3 regions of the Streptomyces sp. WAC03905 genome follow, and region 1 is predicted to be linked to each of the others. Evidence: riboswitches for the same ligand, from Rfam matches in the RefSeq annotation. Region 1 holds a riboswitch; each other region holds the start of a gene.
What was found. A riboswitch is a leader RNA that binds a small molecule or an ion and turns the genes downstream of it on or off. The one in region 1 is predicted to bind cobalamin.
Positions count from the first base shown of each region.

Region 1 (5,521 bases):
GTGATCTGCGTCTTGTACGTGGTGCCGTCGAGGGAGAGGGCCTGGACGGCCAGTGCGGCGGAGTTGACCGAGTTGCCGGAGGCTCCGGGGAAGCCGCCGTCGGGCTTCTGCTGGGCTGCGAGCCAGGCGAGGGCCTTGTCGACGGCCGCCTGGGACTGCTGGTCGGGCAGGAGGTCGAGGGCCATCGCGGCGATGGCGGTGGAGTCCACCTCCTCCCCGCTCGGCTCGCCGATGAGGCTGACCCAGGCGCCCGACGGCTTCTGGAGGGTCTTCAGGTAGGCGATGGGCTCGGCCGCGGCGGTGCTCTCCCCCGCCCGGACCTGGGCGATGACGCCCAGGGACTGGGAGAAGACGGAGGTGGCGTTGGTGTAGGCACCCTTGTCGGCGCAGGAGCGGTCGGGCGCCGGGGTCTTGGCCGGGCAGACGGCCTTGGCGAGGGCGGTGATCAGGTCCTGGCCGCCGAAGTGGCGGGGGTCGCGGCCGACGGCCTCGGCGAGCAGGGCCGCCTTGCCGAGGGAGCCGCCGCCCGCGTACTTGGTGCCAATGTTCGTCCAGGAGGCGAGGGTGCGGCCGGTGCCGTCCTTGCCGCCGTGATCGAGGAAGTCGACGATGCCGCGCAGGGCCGCGTTGTCGGCGCCGGTGGCGGCCAGGGCGTACGCACCGTCGATGGTCAGGCCGTAGTCGGCGAAGCCGGTGCCGGCGGTGCTCTCGTAGTAGTGGCCCTGGATGAGCCGGGTGGGGTCGGTGAGGTAGGCCGAGCCCTTCTTGAGGTCCGGTCCGCCCTCGGGACGGGGCGTCGGCCCGGTGGTGGGACCGGTCGGGGAGGGCGAGGGCTCGGGCTTCTTGGTGGTCAGGGTGACCAGGTCGCTCTTGGCCCCGGCGATGACGGCGGGGACGGTGGCGAACAGCAGCGGGTCGGTGCCGCCGGCCTCGAAGGCGAAAGCGCCGCTGGGCAGTTGCTGCTTGGACAGCCAGGAGACGGCCGCGTCCGCCCGGTCTGTCTCGCCCAGGTGGCGCAGGGCCTGGGCTGCGAAGCCGGTGGCGTACGCGCTGCCCACCGTGCCGTACGCGGCGGCGGGCAGGCCACCGTCCGCGAGCTGGGCCTTCTTCAGGAAGTCGCGGGCCTTGGCCACCTCCGCCTCGTGGCCGCCGGCCCGTTGGAGGGCGAGGGCGGCGAGGCCGGTGGCTCCGGGCTCGCTGTCGCAGCCGTCGCCGCGGCGGATCAGCATGCTGGTGAAGCCACCGTCCTGGCACTGCATGTCGGTCAGGCGGGCCACTGCGTCGGCGGGCGGGCGGACGCCGCCCCCGAGCAGGGCGATCACGGCCAGGGCCTGCCCCTCGGCCTGGCCGGAGGTGGTGGGAAAGTCACCCCTGACGGTGCAGCCGGGTACGGGCGTGGGGGCGTCCGATCCGCTGGTGCATACGTCCTTCACGAGGTCGCCGAGCAGGTCGTGGCCGCCGACGGCGCGGGGGTTGCCGCCCGTCGCCTCGGCCACGAGGGCGAGCCGGGCCGCGGCCGCCGCTTCCGGCGCCCGGTCCTTGCCGGACGGGTAGGCGTACGCCTCGGTGTGCTCGGGCCGGGCCAGGAAGGCGGCTACCTTCGCGGCCGCCGGGCTCTTCGGGTCGGCGGCGGCCAGGGCGAGGGCGGTCTCGGCGGTCAGGGTGTAGTTGGGGGTTTCGGAGCCCTCGTCAACGACGCGTTCGCCGTCCTTGAGCTGTGCGGTGAGCCAGCGGGTGGCCGCGGGGAGGTCGACCGCGCCGGGCGGGACGACGGGCCCGCTCGTGTCGGTGGGCTTGGGCGAGGCCCCGCCGCCGGCGCGGACGTCGTCCGGGGAGAAGGTGGGCTTGCCGGTGCTGCCGCCGACGTCCGTGCCGCCGAAGACCCACGCGTCCACGTCACCCGGCTTGGGGGTACGGGCCATCGCGCCGAGCGGGCTGTACGTCCAGTTCGCCTGCCCGGGCGAGGCCGTCCAGTAGGACCAGTAGGCAGAGGCCTGCGGGGTGAGCTGGCAGGGCTCCTTGTCCGGCGTCGGGTACTGCGTACCGGAGTTGAAGGAGCCGTAGCCGATCCGGCAGATGAAGGCGGGGCCGTCGTGGACGGTGCCGGTGGTGGTGAATCCGGCTTCGTGGAGCAGGTCGTAGCCGGTGGTCGGGGTCGTGTCGCAGCCGCGTTCGACCTTGCCGCCGAACGGGCCGAAGTCGACGGCCACGACCGCGCCGACCGTGGCCGTGCAGTCCTTGACCGGGTCGGCCGTCGCCGTCGTGGACGGCGCGAGGAAGGCGACGGTCACACCGCAGACGAGCAGCATCGCCGCCGTGATGGACAGCAGCCGATGTCTGGCGCTCGTGTGCTGGCCTGCCCACTGTTCGGTGTCCACCCGCAGCCCCCTCGTCCAGGCCGGACGGACGGGGTACGTGGCGAGACGCCCCGTGCGCGATGTCCGCAGGGGCGTTGACGACCACGCCGTAGTCCGCGACGGCGCTCTTCGTTCATGACACGGCCACAGGCAATCCGGCTCGCCCGGGACGATCGCCGGGCCTACGGTTGCGGGTCAGCGCCGGAATTCGACCGGCTTCCCCTGGGGCTGAGTACTTGTCAGCCGCCATGGAACACGGCCCCGAGTGCACCGTCAAGGTGGGATGCGTCTCATCCGGCTGCCGGGGCAGGGCACTTGGCGCCATGCTGGCGGACCCTTGATCACTGGGGTAGCGTCCTGGGCGCCACATGGGGGAACTCGGTGAGAATCCGGGGCTGACGCGCAGCGGTGTGGCACGGCGGACGCCGTGCCGAGCCCGAATGCCCGTGCGGTGACGAAGCATCAGGAAGCCGTACCACGCGTCCCGGACGGCGGCCCCTTCCCCAGGTCGTGCCGCGGTCCGCGCACGGTCCCCGGGCGAGGTCGGCCGGCGTTCGCCGATCTCAGGAGCAGGTCATGAACCGTTCCCTCACCCCCCGCCGCCTCGCGATTGCGGTCCCTGCCGCAGTCGGCGCGTTCGCCCTCGCCGTGGTGCCCGCCGCGGCCACGTCGACGCCCGCCCAGATCGCCACGTCGAAGACGAACGGTGTGGCGTACCTCAAGTCCCTTCAGGCCGCCGATGGTTCCTACGCCGGCTCTGGATTGTCCAACGAGTGGGCCTTCAGCGCCTTCGCCGCCGCGGGTACCGCGGTCGTCGACGTCGCGCCGGGCGGGGACACCACGAAGAACGCCCGGACCGTCTACCGGAACCTGCTGTCCACGTCCGGCTGGCCCTCGGCCTCCCCGGTCGTCACCGACTATGAGCGCGGCACCCTGAACGCGTACGCGGCCGGTATCGACCCGGCCCGGGTCTCCGCCTCCCGCAACCTGATCGCGAACATCTACTCCTACTGGCAGACCCCCGAGCCCGGCTACTTCGGCCCCTCCGCCAACTTCAACGGCACCGTCTTCGCCGCCCTCGCCCTCGGCGGCGCCAAGACCCAGACGGGCAGCGCCCGCATACCGCAGGCCCTCACCAACTCCCTCGTCGCACGCATCCGCGCGAACCAGCACAACGACGGCGGCTGGCAGTACAGCAAGGCCGAGGGCAACCCGACCGCTCTGGCCACCGCCGGCGACATCGACATGACCGGCGCCGCCATGGCCGCCCTGTGCGCCTCGGGCGTCCCGGGCACCGACACCGACGTCGTCCAGGCGAAGAACTTCCTCAAGAGCAAGCTCGTCACCACCTCGGGCGCCTTCAACTCGATGTACGGCGTCAACACCAGCTCCAACGGCTGGGCCGTCGCCGGGCTCAACGCCTGCGGCATCAACCCCCAGACCGGGGATTTCCTCACCACCGCCGGCAAGACCCCGATCGACTTCCTCATCGCCAACCAGTACAACCCCGGCGGCGGCTTCAAGTACAAGCCGGCCGACACCAGCCCCACCGCCTACGCCTCGATCGACTCGTTGCGCGCGGTCGCCGGCGGCGGCTTCACCTCCACCCCGCCCGTCCCGGTCACCCCGGGCGCCCCACAGTGGGTGGCCCAGTCGACGTTCACCTCGGGGACCGCCACCAAGCTGGCGCTCACCGTGGACGACGGCGCCGGCGGCCTGAAGGTCTGCTCGGTCTCCTTCACCCCGACCGGCACGACCACCACCCTCGGCGACGTCCTGAACGCGGCGACCACGGCGGCCACCCCGGCCGGCTGTGTCACCAGCGTGACGCCGTCCTCCGGCACCGGCACCATCACTGCCGTCAACGGCAAGGCCAACAGCGGCTCCAACACCTGGAAGGTGAGCGTGGACGGCTCCGCCTTCGCCGGAGCCGCCCGCAACAAGGTGATCAACGTGGGCGACACCATCGCGCTGCGCTGGGGCGCCTGAGACGTGCGACGGGCGGGGGTACGCGTCCTGCTCCCCCGCCCGTGGTGCGGCACCTGCTCGGATCAGAAGGAGGTCCAGACGAACGACACCTGGTCGCCCGCGTTCAGCTTGAACTGGCAGCCGCCGACCGGGGTGGGCGTGCCGTTGACGGATATGTTCCAGTAGGCCGAGCCGCCCCCGCTGACACCCTTGATGGTGTCGACGGAGAAGTCGTCGAACGAGGCGTACCAGGTGCCGTCCCAGGCGAAGTAGTTAAGGCGGGCGGCGTCGTCCAGGGCGGCGGTCGGGGTGGGGACCTTGCTCGGGTTGGCGCCGCCGTTGGTGCCGTCGCACTTGTGGGTGCCGCCGGTGGCGGTGGTCACGTCGTGACCCTTGGTCGTGATCTTCCCCTTGAACAGCTGCCCGTCGGGGCCCTGCACGGTGAGGTTGACCTTGACCGGGGCGTTGGTGTTGACCGGCTTGGCGTGGGCGACGGCCGGGACGGCGGTGAGGCCGGTGAGGACGAGTCCCAGGGCGGCCGTGGTGACGACGGCGTGGCGGGCGGGGCTCAGGCGCATGGAGTGGCCTTTCTGACCGGTCCGGTCGGCCGATGCGGCTCCCGCGACCGGGACGTCCCACCCGCGGCAGGCGTACGAGCGCGCTGACGTGGTGTTCCGGCGGTACCGGGCTTCGCTCTGCAGACCGTGACAGTGGAAGCGGATGCTGCCGCGCGGCGGGCATCCCGACTCGCGGCGCAGGTCAGCGCGCCACACACGGTTGCAGGTCAGCGCCGGATTCCCACCGGCTTCCCCCGATCGCACAGCCATTCGGTTGTGGCCCGGCCGCAGCCGGGCAGTGGCATCGTACGGTGCGCGCCGTTCGCGGCCAAGTACCTTTTGCAGAAGGGGTACTGAACCGCTCACCGGGCCCAGGACGGTCCGGGCGGTCCGAGGTCCGGAGCTGTTTGGCTAGCCACGAGGGCCGATGACCGCGCGGGCGAAGGGGTGCGGCGGACACCACTCCGCCGCACCCCTTCCTCCACACGCTGCCGGGCCCCTCAGCCCGGCGGCAGCACCGGGTCCCTCAGCAGTCCCGGTCGTAGGTGTGGAACCCCCGGCCTGTCTTGCGGCCCAGCAGCCCTGCCTGCACCATCCGCATCAGCTGCGGCGGCGGGGCGTAAAGGGGTTCCTTGAACT
Region 1 is NZ_JBXYDZ010000003.1:1,073,176-1,078,696, forward strand. It holds gene AC2RP6_RS07830 (prenyltransferase/squalene oxidase repeat-containing protein) at 1-2,378, opposite strand, end outside; cobalamin riboswitch at 2,507-2,638, opposite strand; cobalamin riboswitch at 2,686-2,824, shown strand; gene AC2RP6_RS07835 (prenyltransferase/squalene oxidase repeat-containing protein) at 2,934-4,346, shown strand; gene AC2RP6_RS07840 (DUF4430 domain-containing protein) at 4,409-4,903, opposite strand; cobalamin riboswitch at 5,041-5,182, opposite strand; gene AC2RP6_RS07845 (3-hydroxybutyryl-CoA dehydrogenase) at 5,409-5,521, opposite strand, start outside.

Region 2 (5,521 bases), 320 kb from region 1:
GAACTCGGCGTAGCACATGTGGGTGTGGATCTGGGTGTCCGGACAGACCCCGCTGGTGGTGAGCCGGAAGGACTCCGTGGCCCAGGCCAGGTATGCGGCGTGGTCGGCGGCCCGCAGCGGGAGCGTCTCGCGCAGGGCGGGCTCGTCGACCTGGATCACCGGGGTACCGGCGGCCTCCAGGTCGTTCACCTCGTCGCGCAGCGCGAGCGCGACCTGGCGGGCGGTCTCGCCGAGCGGCTGGTCGTCGCGTACGAAGGACCAGGCGAGCATGGTGACCGGACCGGTCAGCATGCCCTTCACCGGCTTCGAGGTCAGGGACCGGGCGTACGAGGTCCAGCGCACGGTCATCGGTTCGGGGCGGGAGATGTCCCCCGCCAGTACCGGCGGGCGGACGTAGCGGGTGCCGTAGGACTGGACCCAGCCGTGCTGTGTGGCGAGGTACCCGGTGAGCTGCTCGGCGAAGTACTGCACCATGTCGTTGCGCTCGGGCTCGCCGTGCACCAGGACGTCGATGCCGGTCTTCTCCTGGAAGGAGATCACCTCTTCGATCTCGTCCTTGATGCGTGCCTCGTAGCCGGCCGTGTCGATGCGGCCGGCGCGCAGGTCGGCGCGGGCCACGCGCAGCTCGTCGGTCTGCGGGAACGATCCGATGGTGGTCGTGGGCAGCAGCGGCAGGCCCAGGTGTGCCCGCTGGGCGGCGGACCGCTCGGGGTAGGGCTGCGAGCGCCGTCCGTCGGCGTCCGTGATGGCCGCGGCGCGGGCCCGGACCGCGGGGTCGTGGGTGAGGGCCGAACTGGCGCGGGAGGCCAGGTCGGCGCGGTTCGCGGCGAGTTCCGCGGCGATGGCGTCCGTGCCCCGGGCCAGACCGCGGGCCAGGGTGGCGATCTCGGCCGTCTTCTGGCGGGCGAAGGCGAGCCAACGCCGGATCTGCGGGTCGATGTCCCGCTCGGCGGCGGCGTCCAGGGGAACGTGCAGCAGGGAGCACGACGCGGCGACGTCCAGCTGGTCGGCGAGACCGAGGAGGGTACCGAGGGTGGTCAGGGACTTCTGGTGGTCGTTGATCCAGATGTTGCGTCCGTTGACCACACCGGCCACCAGGCGCTTGCCGGGGAGCCCGCCGACGGCGGCGAGGTCGTCCAGGTTCGCCGCGCCGGCCTCGGTGAAGTCGAGGGCCAGGCCCTCTACAGGTGAGGCGGCCAGGACCTGGAGGGCCTGGCCGAGGCGGCCGAAGTAGGAGGCGACCAGCAGCTTGGGCCGGTCGGTCAGCGCGCCGAGGTCGCGGTAGGCGCGGGCGGCGGCGTTCAGATCGGCCGGAGTGCGGTCCTGGACCAGGGCGGGCTCGTCCAGCTGCACCCACTCGGCGCCGGCCGCCCGCAGGGCGGCGAGGACCTCGGCGTACACGGGGAGCAGCCGGTCCAGGAGCGTCAGCGGCTCGAAGTCGGCGGCCACGCCAGGAGCGGGCTTGGCCAGCAGCAGGTAGGTGATCGGGCCGACCAGGACCGGTCGTGCGGTGTGCCCGAGGGCGAGGGCTTCACGGAGTTCCGCGACCTGCTTGGCGGGGTCCGCGGTGAAGACGGTGTCGGGTCCGAGCTCGGGGACGAGGTAGTGGTAGTTGGTGTCGAACCACTTGGTCATCTCCAGCGGTGCCACGTCCTGGGTGCCGCGCGCCATGGCGAAGTAGCCGTCGAGTGCGTCGGCCGCGACCGCGGCCCGGTGGCGGGCGGGGACGGCGCCGACCATGACGCTGGCGTCCAGCACGTGGTCGTAGTACGAGAAGTCACCGGTCGGTACGTCGTGGAGGCCGGCGGCGGCGAGCTGCTGCCAGTTGGAACGGCGCAATGCGGCTGCGGTCTCCCGGAGGGCGTCGGCGGTGACGCGGCCCTTCCAGTAGCCCTCGACGGCCTTCTTCAGTTCGCGGTTCTGGCCCTGGCGGGGGTAGCCGTACACGGTGGCTCGTGCTGCCGCGGCTGCGGGCTTCGCTGTCACGGAACTCTCCTTCGCGAGATGTGTCCAGGAACATCCCGGCGACGGGACGCGGACGCGAAGGGAACGACGGAGCGGGCGGACCACGCCGCGGGGACGATGCCGCAGCTGCCGCTCGCTGTGTACGCCGACCCGCCCACGAGGTCACCGGGATGTCCGCACGCGGAATCGTCCGCACGCGGGCAACGGGCAGGTCTTCGGACTCGCGGGCACGCCTGCCGGTCTCCCGGCGGGCACCTACTGGCCGTCGCTTCCCAGGACCGTTGTCCGGTCCCAGTGCGTATGACGGCGGTCGTTCCCGCTCACCGCTGCGGGGCAGTCCCGGATTCCCACCGGGTTCCCTCTTACGACGCATCCCGCCTGGCGGACGGGGCGAACCAGCTGCACCGGCCACCCTAGGCGGATTTTCCGAAGCGCGAGCAGAACCGTCCACATTGCGGACCACATGATGGACAGAGGGACGTGGGCCGGGCAACGAACAGAGCCCTGCCGCTCCGGATTTCGGGGGCGGCAGGGCTCTGCAGGTGGTGCTGTGCGCGGATCAGCCGAGGGCGGGCACCTGCTGCCGGGCCGTCACTTCCGCGTCCTCGGTCCGCGTGGCGAGGAGTTTCTGGGCGAGGGCGCCGAAGACGATGGCGAACACCGTCCACAGGACGAGTTGGACGGCCAGGGAGGCGATCCGGAACTCCCACAGCAGGGCGGCGGGGAAACCGGGCTGGACGGCGTCGCTGTTGTCCGGCAGGAACACGAACGCCAGGGCGGTGGCGACGACGAAGGCGCCGGCCGCGGTGAGTGTCGCGTTCCAGTTGCCCAGGCGGGGTGCCAGTCGTCGCCCGAGGATGATCGCGCCGACGCCGAGCAGCACGCTCAGCAGGATCATCAGGAAGAACAGGGTGGTGCGTTGTCCGATCGTGTCCGGGTTGCCGACCGCCGGCGGGGTGGCCGGGTACTTGAGGAACGGTACGAGGTAGACGAGGGCGAACGCGCCCGCGCCGGTGAGCGCGGCCGTGGCCCGCGGGCTGAACCCGCCGACGCGGCCGAGGGCGAAGGAGAACGCCAGGGAGGCGATGCCGCCCAGCGCGACCCCGTAGACCAGGACGCCGGTGGCCAGGCCGGCCGTCGACTGGACCGGCCGGCTGACGAGTTCTTCCTCCTCCTCGGCGGCCGCGTCCGGCGCGGCCGCGCCGCCGTGACCGGCGTGACCGGCCGCGGGAGCCGCTTCCCCGGCGGCCGCGGCCTCCTCGACGGCGATGGAACCGCGGACCGGGGGCTCACCGACCACATAGGCGACGGCGAAGGCGAAGAGTCCGGCGATCAGGCCCGCGAGCATGCCGCGGACCAGGAGACCTCTGACAGTGGAGGCGTACATGTGCGCGGCCTCTCAGTGGCAGGGGAAGCCGAGCAGGTGGCGGCCGTCGTGCACCCACTCGTGCACGCCCTCGCCGGCGAACACGGCGGTGGCACCCTGCTCGGCACCGACGAAGTACAGGGCCACGAGCATCAGCAGGCCGACGAAGACCGCCCAGGGCAGTACGGCCTTGACGGGCAGCGGAGCCGACGGGGCGAGGGCGGGGGTGGATACGGCAGCGGAAGCGACGGCCTCGGCCATGATGGAACCTCCTCGGGGAACAACGCGTCCCATACGGTGGTGCAGGACGACGGTCCTCGGGTCTGACTCGCCGCGACGCCCCCCGGGAGGAGCCGCCGCAGCACACAGTGGCGCGACCATGCCGGATTCACACCGGACTTCCGTCTCGCCGTCGTCGCTATGTCTTTATGTCGCGTTGACGCTACCGCGTGGCGGGCCCCCGGCCAAGACCGTGAGTCCCTGATCACAGCGGGTGCCAGGGCGCGCAGTTCGGCCGCCGCACACCCACCGAAAACCCGGCGGCCCTCCCCGTGCCCAGTACCCGGTCCGGGGAAGGCTGGATCTGCCGGCCCCGGACGCGGGGGCGGGCTCAGCTGTGGGTGAAGTGCGGCGGGCGCTTGTCCACGAACGCGGACATGCCCTCCTTCTGGTCGGCTGTCGCGAACACCGCGTGGAACAGGCGGCGTTCGAAGCGGACGCCTTCGGCGAGGGTGGTCTCGAAGGCGCGGTTCACGGCGTCCTTGGCCATCATCGCGACCGGCTTGGACATCTCGGCGACGGTCGTGGCCACCGCGAGGGCCTCGGCGAGCAGTTCGCCGGCCGGCACGATACGGGAAACAAGCCCGGCTCGCTCGGCCTCGGCGGCATCCATGGTTCGCCCGGTGAGGCACAGTTCCATGGCTTTGGCCTTGCCGACGGCGCGGGTCAGGCGCTGGGAGCCGCCGATGCCCGGGATGACGCCGAGCTTGATCTCGGGCTGACCGAACTCGGCGGTGTCGGCGGCGAGCAGGATGTCGCAGAGCATCGCCAGCTCGCAGCCGCCGCCGAGGGCGTATCCGCAGACCGCTGCGAGGGTGGGGGTGCGTACCTGGCTCAGGCGGTCCCAGGCGCTGAACCAGTCCGAGAGGTACATGTCCATGTAGCTCTGCGGACGCATCTCCTTGATGTCGGCTCCCGCGGCGAAGGCCTTGGCGGAGCCGGTGAGGACGATGCAGCCGACGTCCGGGTCCCGGTCCAGCTCTTCCGTGGCGGCCACGACCTCGGTCATGACCTGGAGGTTGAGGGCGTTGAGGGCTTCGGGCCGGTTGAGGGTGAGGACGGCGACGCGGCCCTTGCGTTCCAGGAGGATGGTCTCGTAGGCGGTCATGCGGGGTTTCCGTTCTGCGGTCGGAGGGTGCGGACGATCGCCGAGAAGTCGAGCTCCGCGCCCTCGGCGGCGGCGAACGCCACGTACATTTCGGCGGCCTTGAGGCCCAGCGGCGCTTCCACACCGCCGGAGCGCAGTGCGTTCGCGGCGAGGCCGAGGTCCTTGGCCATCAGTGGGGCGGCGAAGCCGGGGCTGTAGTCGCGGTTGGCGGGGCTGGCCGGGACCGGTCCGGGGACCGGGCAGTTGACGGTGAGGGCCCAGCACTGGCCGGAGGCGGTGGAGGCGACGTCGTAGAGGGCCTGGTGGTCGAGACCGAGGCTCTCGGCGAGGACGAACGCCTCGCTGACTCCGATCATCGAGATCGCGAGGATCATGTTGTTGCAGATCTTCGCGGCCTGCCCGGCACCCGCGGCGCCGCAGTGCACCGCCTTTTTGCCCATGGCGTCGAGCAGCGGTTCGGCCGCGGCGAACTCGTCCGCCCCGCCGCCCGCCATGAAGGTGAGCGTGGCCGCCTCGGCACCGACCACCCCGCCGGACACCGGGGCGTCCAGTGCCCGGTGACCGGCCGCGACTACGGCCTCGTGGGCGGCACGGGCATCGGCCACGTCGATCGTGGAGCAGTCGACGAACAGGGTCCCCGGTCGCGCAGCAGCCAGCAGCCCCTGCTCACCGTAGAGGGCCAGAACGTGCCGGCCCGCCGGAAGCATGGTGATCACCACATCGGCTTCCGTCGCGGCTGCGACGGCGGAGGCCGCGGGCTCGACACCGGCAGTGGCCGCCGTGGCCAGCGACTCCGGTACGAG
Region 2 is NZ_JBXYDZ010000003.1:750,455-755,975, forward strand. It holds gene metE (5-methyltetrahydropteroyltriglutamate--homocysteine S-methyltransferase) at 1-1,986, opposite strand, end outside; cobalamin riboswitch at 2,167-2,367, opposite strand; gene AC2RP6_RS06370 (CbtA family protein) at 2,525-3,352, opposite strand; gene AC2RP6_RS06375 (CbtB domain-containing protein) at 3,365-3,592, opposite strand; gene AC2RP6_RS06380 (enoyl-CoA hydratase) at 3,942-4,718, opposite strand; gene mmsB (3-hydroxyisobutyrate dehydrogenase) at 4,715-5,521, opposite strand, start outside.
Region 2: it holds a riboswitch for cobalamin, as region 1 does, so the genes downstream of both, metE (5-methyltetrahydropteroyltriglutamate--homocysteine S-methyltransferase) here and AC2RP6_RS07835 (prenyltransferase/squalene oxidase repeat-containing protein) in region 1, are expected to answer to the same signal.

Region 3 (5,521 bases), 320 kb from region 1:
GGTCGATCCACTCACGCGCTGAGGCCAGCCCCCCGGCCGGAGGCTCTGCCACATGGCGTTCCAGTACCGCGTGTACGCAGTCCACCGCCAGTTCCCGCACCAGCGCGGGCAGCGCCGCCGCCAGGACGAAGTGGTCGGCGAGGCCGCACAGCAGCGCGTCCGCGGCACCGACGGTAGCTCCGGTCAACGCCAGGTGGGTACCGAGTTCTCCGGGGGCGAGCGCGAGGAGGTAGGTGCCGCCGACGTCGGGGACGAAGCCGATGCCGGTCTCGGGCATGGCCACCTTCGACCGTTCTGTGACGATGCGGACACTGCCGTGGGCCGAGACGCCGACCCCGCCCCCCATGACGATGCCGTCCATCAGGGCGACGTACGGCTTGGGGTAGCGGGCGATCAGTGCGTTGAGCCGGTATTCGTCCCGCCAGAAGTCGGCCGAGGCGGTGCCGCCGGAGCGGGCGTCCTCGTGGATCGCCCGGATGTCCCCGCCCGCGCACAGTCCCCGATCGCCGGCGCCCTCGATGACGACCAGCTCGACCGAGGGGTCCTCGGCCCAGGCGGTGAGGGCCTGCTCGACACGGAGCACCATGGGGTGGCTGAGGGCGTTCAGTGCCTTGGGGCGGTTCAGGGTGACGTACGCGGCGTGGCCCTCGGTGCGCAGGAGGACGTGGTCGTCGCGGACTTCAGGGGCTTCGTTGGTCATCGCAGGGTCTCCGTCAGTCCGCGCGCGACGATGACGCGCATGACCTCGTTGGTGCCTTCCAGGATCTGGTGGACCCGCAGGTCGCGGACGATCTTCTCGATGCCGTACTCGCTGAGGTAGCCGTAGCCGCCGTGCAGCTGAAGGGCGGCGTCGGCGACCGCGTACCCGGTGTCGGTGGCGAAGCGTTTGGCCATGGCGCACAGGCGCGGGGCCAGCGGATCCCCGGTGTCGAGGGCTTCGGCGGCCTGCCGGACCAGGGCGCGGGCGGCTGCCAGCTCGGTGGCCATGTCGGCGAGGCGGAATTGCAGGGCCTGGGCGTCCAGCAGGCGGCTGCCGAAGGCCTCGCGGTCGGCCAGGTGGGACAGCGAGCGGTCCAGGGCGCTCTGGGCGCCGCCGAGGGAGCAGGCGGCGATGCCGAGGCGACCGCCGTTGAGGCCGTTCATGGCGATGCGGAAGCCGCCGCCCTCGGCGCCGAGGCGCCGGTCGGCGGGGACGCGGACGCCGTCGAGGATCACCTGGCGGGTGGGTTGCGCGTTCCAGCCCATCTTGCGCTCGTTGGGCCCGAAGGACACCCCCGGGTCCTGGCGCTCGACGACGAAGGCCGAGATCCCGGCCGGGCCGGCGTCACCCGTCCGCGCCATGACCACATAGACGTCCGACGCGCCGGCTCCGGAGATGAACTGCTTCACCCCCGTCAGCACGTAGTGGTCGCCCTGCCGCTCGGCGCGCGTGCGCAGCGCGGCGGCGTCCGACCCGGCGCCCGGTTCGGTCAGGCAGTAACTGCCCAGGGTCGCGGCGGTACAGAGGCCGGGCAGCCAGCGCTCGCGCTGGGAGCGGTCGCCGTAGCGGTCGACCATCCAGGCGACCATGTTGTGGATGGAGAGGTATCCGGCGATGGACGGGCAGCCGGTGGCGAGGGTCTCGAAGACGAGGACGCCGTCGGCGCGGGACAGGCCCGAACCGCCGTTCTCCTCACGGACGTAGACGCCGGCGAGGCCGAGCGCGGCGGCCCGGCGGATGACGTCGACGGGGAAGTGCTTGTCCTGGTCCCAGGCGACGGCGTGCGGGGCGAGCTGCTCCTGGGCGAAGTCGAGGGTGACTTCGGCGAGGGCGAGCTGGTCCTCGGTGAGGGTGGTCGTCACGGCGTTCAGCCCATCGTCGGGATGGTGAAGCTCGCGGCCTCCTTGGCCCCGGAGGGCCAGCGCGAGGTGACGGTCTTGGTGCGGGTGTAGAAGCGGACGGAGTCGGGGCCGTGCTGGTTGAGGTCGCCGAAGCCGGACCGCTTCCAGCCGCCGAAGGTGTGGTAGGCCACGGGGACGGGGATCGGCACGTTGACGCCGACCATGCCGGCGCCCACCCGGCGGGTGAAGTCGCGTGCGGTGTCGCCGTCGCGGGTGAAGATCGCGACGCCGTTGCCGTACGGGTGCTCGGTGGGCAGGCGCAGGGCTTCCTCGTAGTCGGCGGCCCGTACGACGGACAGCACCGGGCCGAAGACCTCCTCGCGGTAGATCCGCATCTGGGGGGTCACGCGGTCGAAGAGGGTGGCTCCGGCGAAGTAGCCGTTCTCGTGTCCGGGCAGGGTGAACCCGCGGCCGTCGACGACGAGTTCGGCGCCCTCGGTGGCTCCGATGCCGACGTAGCGGTTCACCCGGTCCAGGGCGTCGCGGCTGACCAGCGGTCCGAAGTCGGCCCCGGGGTCGTCGGAGCGGCCCACGCGCAGGGTGGCGATCCGCTGCTTCAACCTGGCCACCAGGGCGTTCGCGGTGTCCTCGCCGACGGGGACGGCGACGGCGATGGCCATGCACCGCTCGCCCGCGGAGCCGTAGCCGGCGCCGATGAGGGCCTCCACGGCCTGGTCGAGATCGGCGTCGGGCATGACGATCATGTGGTTCTTGGCGCCGCCGAAGCACTGGGCACGCTTGCCGTGGGCGGCGGCCGTGGCGTAGATGTGCGCGGCGATCGGGGTGGATCCGACGAAGCCGAGGGCCTGTACGCGAGGGTCCTCCAGCAGGGTGTCGACGGCCTCCTTGCCGCCGTTGACCACATTGAGCACACCCGGCGGCAGTCCGGCCTCCAGGAACAGCTCGGCGAGGCGCAGCGGAACCGACGGGTCACGCTCGGAAGGCTTCAGGATGAAGGAATTGCCGCAGGCCAGTGCGGGTGCGGCCTGCCAGAGCGGAATCATGGCAGGGAAGTTGAAGGGGGTGATGCCCGCGACCACGCCCAGCGGCGAGCGCAGTGAGTAGACGTCGATCCCGGTGCCCGCGTTGTCGGTGAACTCGCCCTTCAGCAGGTGCGGGATCCCCGCGGCGAACTCGACCACCTCCAGCCCTCGCTGCAGATCACCGTGGGCGTCGGCGACGGTCTTGCCGTGCTCGGCCGACAACATGCGGGCCAGGTCCTCCCGTTCGCCCTCGACGAGCCGGAGGAAACGCAGCAGGACCCGGGCACGCCGCTGGGGATTCCACTGGCCCCAATCGGCCTGCGCTTCCTCCGCGTTGGCGATCGCCGCCTCGGTGTCGGCGCGACCGGCCAGCGGCACGCGGGCCTGGACGGTTCCGGTGTTCGGGTCGTAGACGTCGGCGAAGAGCCCGGACATGCCGGGGGTGTGCTTTCCGCCGATGAAATGGGTGAGTTCACGGACCATGGATGCCTGCTCTCGTCAGGTTGGATCCGGGGATGGCACGACGGACCGGCGGACGGCACCCGGATGGGGGTGCACCGCTGCGGAAAGCCGTGAGAACTACGAGCGCACGGACGTGGTGCGGGTGCGCTCCGCCGGATCACCAGGGTCGTGGGTACAAACCGGTGCCATGCGTGTCTGCTCCATCCTCGTGGACAACACGGAACATCCGCGGCCGGTATCCTGACTCCCGGATCACCGCGCGCCGCCCGCCTTCCCGACCGACCTCGTCAGTGGCGTGTGAACGGCAGCGCACTCCCCGGTCACAGTGGCGGGACCGTGCCGGTTTTGCACCGGCTTCCCTGCACCGCGGACCTTGTGCCACGAACATATAGTTGGACGTCCTAGTAAGTCCAGACCCACCGCCGCGCGCCCTGAAGTCGGAGCACGCGCATCGTCTGCCGAGCTGCCCGCCGTGCGGGCGGGGGACCCGGTGACCGAGGCGGAGGCGCGCCGGCTGGGCCGGGTCCGGTGCTCACCCGCGGTCGCGGGCGACCGGGTAGGGGATGAAGGTGCTGCTGTTCTCGTCGACCGCGAGAGGGCGGCCGAGGGGCGGAACCGCGCGCTGCGGGCAGTCGAGGCGTTCACAGAGCCGGCAGCCCATCCCGATGGGGGTGGCCGCCGAGGCGTTGTCCAGGTCGAGGCCGTCGGAGTAGACGAGCCGCGGCGCGTGGCGGATCTCGCAGCCGAGGCCGATGGCGAAGGTCTTGCCGGGTTCGCCCCAGCCGCCGCGGTGACGGGTGACGGCGCGGGCGGTCCACAGGTAGCGCTGCCCGTCGGGCATGGCGGCCACCTGGACGTGGATGCGGCCGGGCGCGGCGAAGGCCTCGTACACGTTCCACAGCGGGCAGGTGCCGCCCGCGCGGGAGAAGTGGAATCCGGTGGCGGACTGCCGCTTGGACATGTTCCCGGCGCGGTCGACGCGGACGAAGGAGAAGGGCACCCCGCGCAGCCTGGGGCGTTGGAGGGTGCTGAGGCGGTGGCAGGCGGTCTCGTAGCCGATGCCGAAGTGGTCGGTGAGGCGTTCGATGTCGTAGCGGAACTCCTCGGCCGCGGTGTGGAAGGCACCGTACGGGAGGATCAGTGCGGCCGCGAAGTAGTTCGCGATGCCGATCCGGGCCAGGCCGTGGGCGGGTGAGTCCTGCGGGAAGTCCTCGGCAGCCAGCCGGTCCAGCTCCGCCCCGTACTCCAGCAGGGCGAGCTGGGTGGCCATCCGGAACGCCTGCTGGCCCGGCCGCAGCCGGCCGGACAGGTGCAGGACCCGTGCGTCCGCGTCGAAGTGGTGGAGGCGGTCGGAGTCCGCGGCAAGGCGGAGTCCGTGGTGCTCGGTGAGGCGGCGCGACAGCACCCGGACGACTTCCCCGGGGCGGATGCCGATCTCCCGGGCCAGGGCCTCGGCGGCGAGGTCGGTGTCGTGGAGGTAGTTCTGGCGGCGGTAGAAGAACTCGCGGATCTCCTCGTGCGGCGAACGCGGCGCCGCCGGGCCGCCGTCCCGTCCGTCCGCGGTGTCCGCGAGCCGCTCCGCCAGGAGCTGGCTGCGCCGCCCCAGATCCAGCAGGACGGCGGCCACGGCCGGCATCCGGGTGGCCAGTTCCGCCAGGTCGGAGGGGGAAACCCGGGCCTCGGCGACCTCACTCGCGAGCGCCTCGCGCAGGTCGGCGACGAGGCGGCTTGTATCCCGCTCGGAGAAGAACCCGGGGTCGACTCCGAAGGCCTCGGTCAGCCGGAGCAGCACCGGGACGGTGAGCGGACGGGAGTCGTGCTCCATCTGGTTCAGGTAGCTCGGGGAGATGCCCAGGACCCGGGCGAGCTCCGCCTGGCTCATCCGGCGCTCCTCGCGCAGCCTCCGCAGCCGCGCCCCCGCGTACGTCTTGCTCACCTGGCCTCCTCCGGCCTCGACCGGCTTCAGGTTACGCATGGTGCGGCCGTTCACCCCCTTCGCAACCTTGGCAGAACGGCCGCAGAAGATTCGCAGAAGTTGGCATGCATACCTCATTGATGGCACTGCGTGCCGCTGTCAGAGTCTGTCCTGCGGCCGCCGGACCCCGGCAGTCGAGAGGGACACTCCAGGTACGACGCACGCCCTGACGTCGGCGATCCCGGCAGTCCACGCTCGGCTGACCTGCAACATTGCTCAG
Region 3 is NZ_JBXYDZ010000003.1:756,457-761,977, forward strand. It holds gene AC2RP6_RS06390 (enoyl-CoA hydratase/isomerase family protein) at 1-700, opposite strand, end outside; gene AC2RP6_RS06395 (acyl-CoA dehydrogenase family protein) at 697-1,851, opposite strand; gene AC2RP6_RS06400 (CoA-acylating methylmalonate-semialdehyde dehydrogenase) at 1,848-3,347, opposite strand; cobalamin riboswitch at 3,540-3,724, opposite strand; gene AC2RP6_RS06405 (short-chain fatty acyl-CoA regulator family protein) at 3,859-5,262, opposite strand.
Region 3: it holds a riboswitch for cobalamin, as region 1 does, so the genes downstream of both, AC2RP6_RS06400 (CoA-acylating methylmalonate-semialdehyde dehydrogenase) here and AC2RP6_RS07835 (prenyltransferase/squalene oxidase repeat-containing protein) in region 1, are expected to answer to the same signal.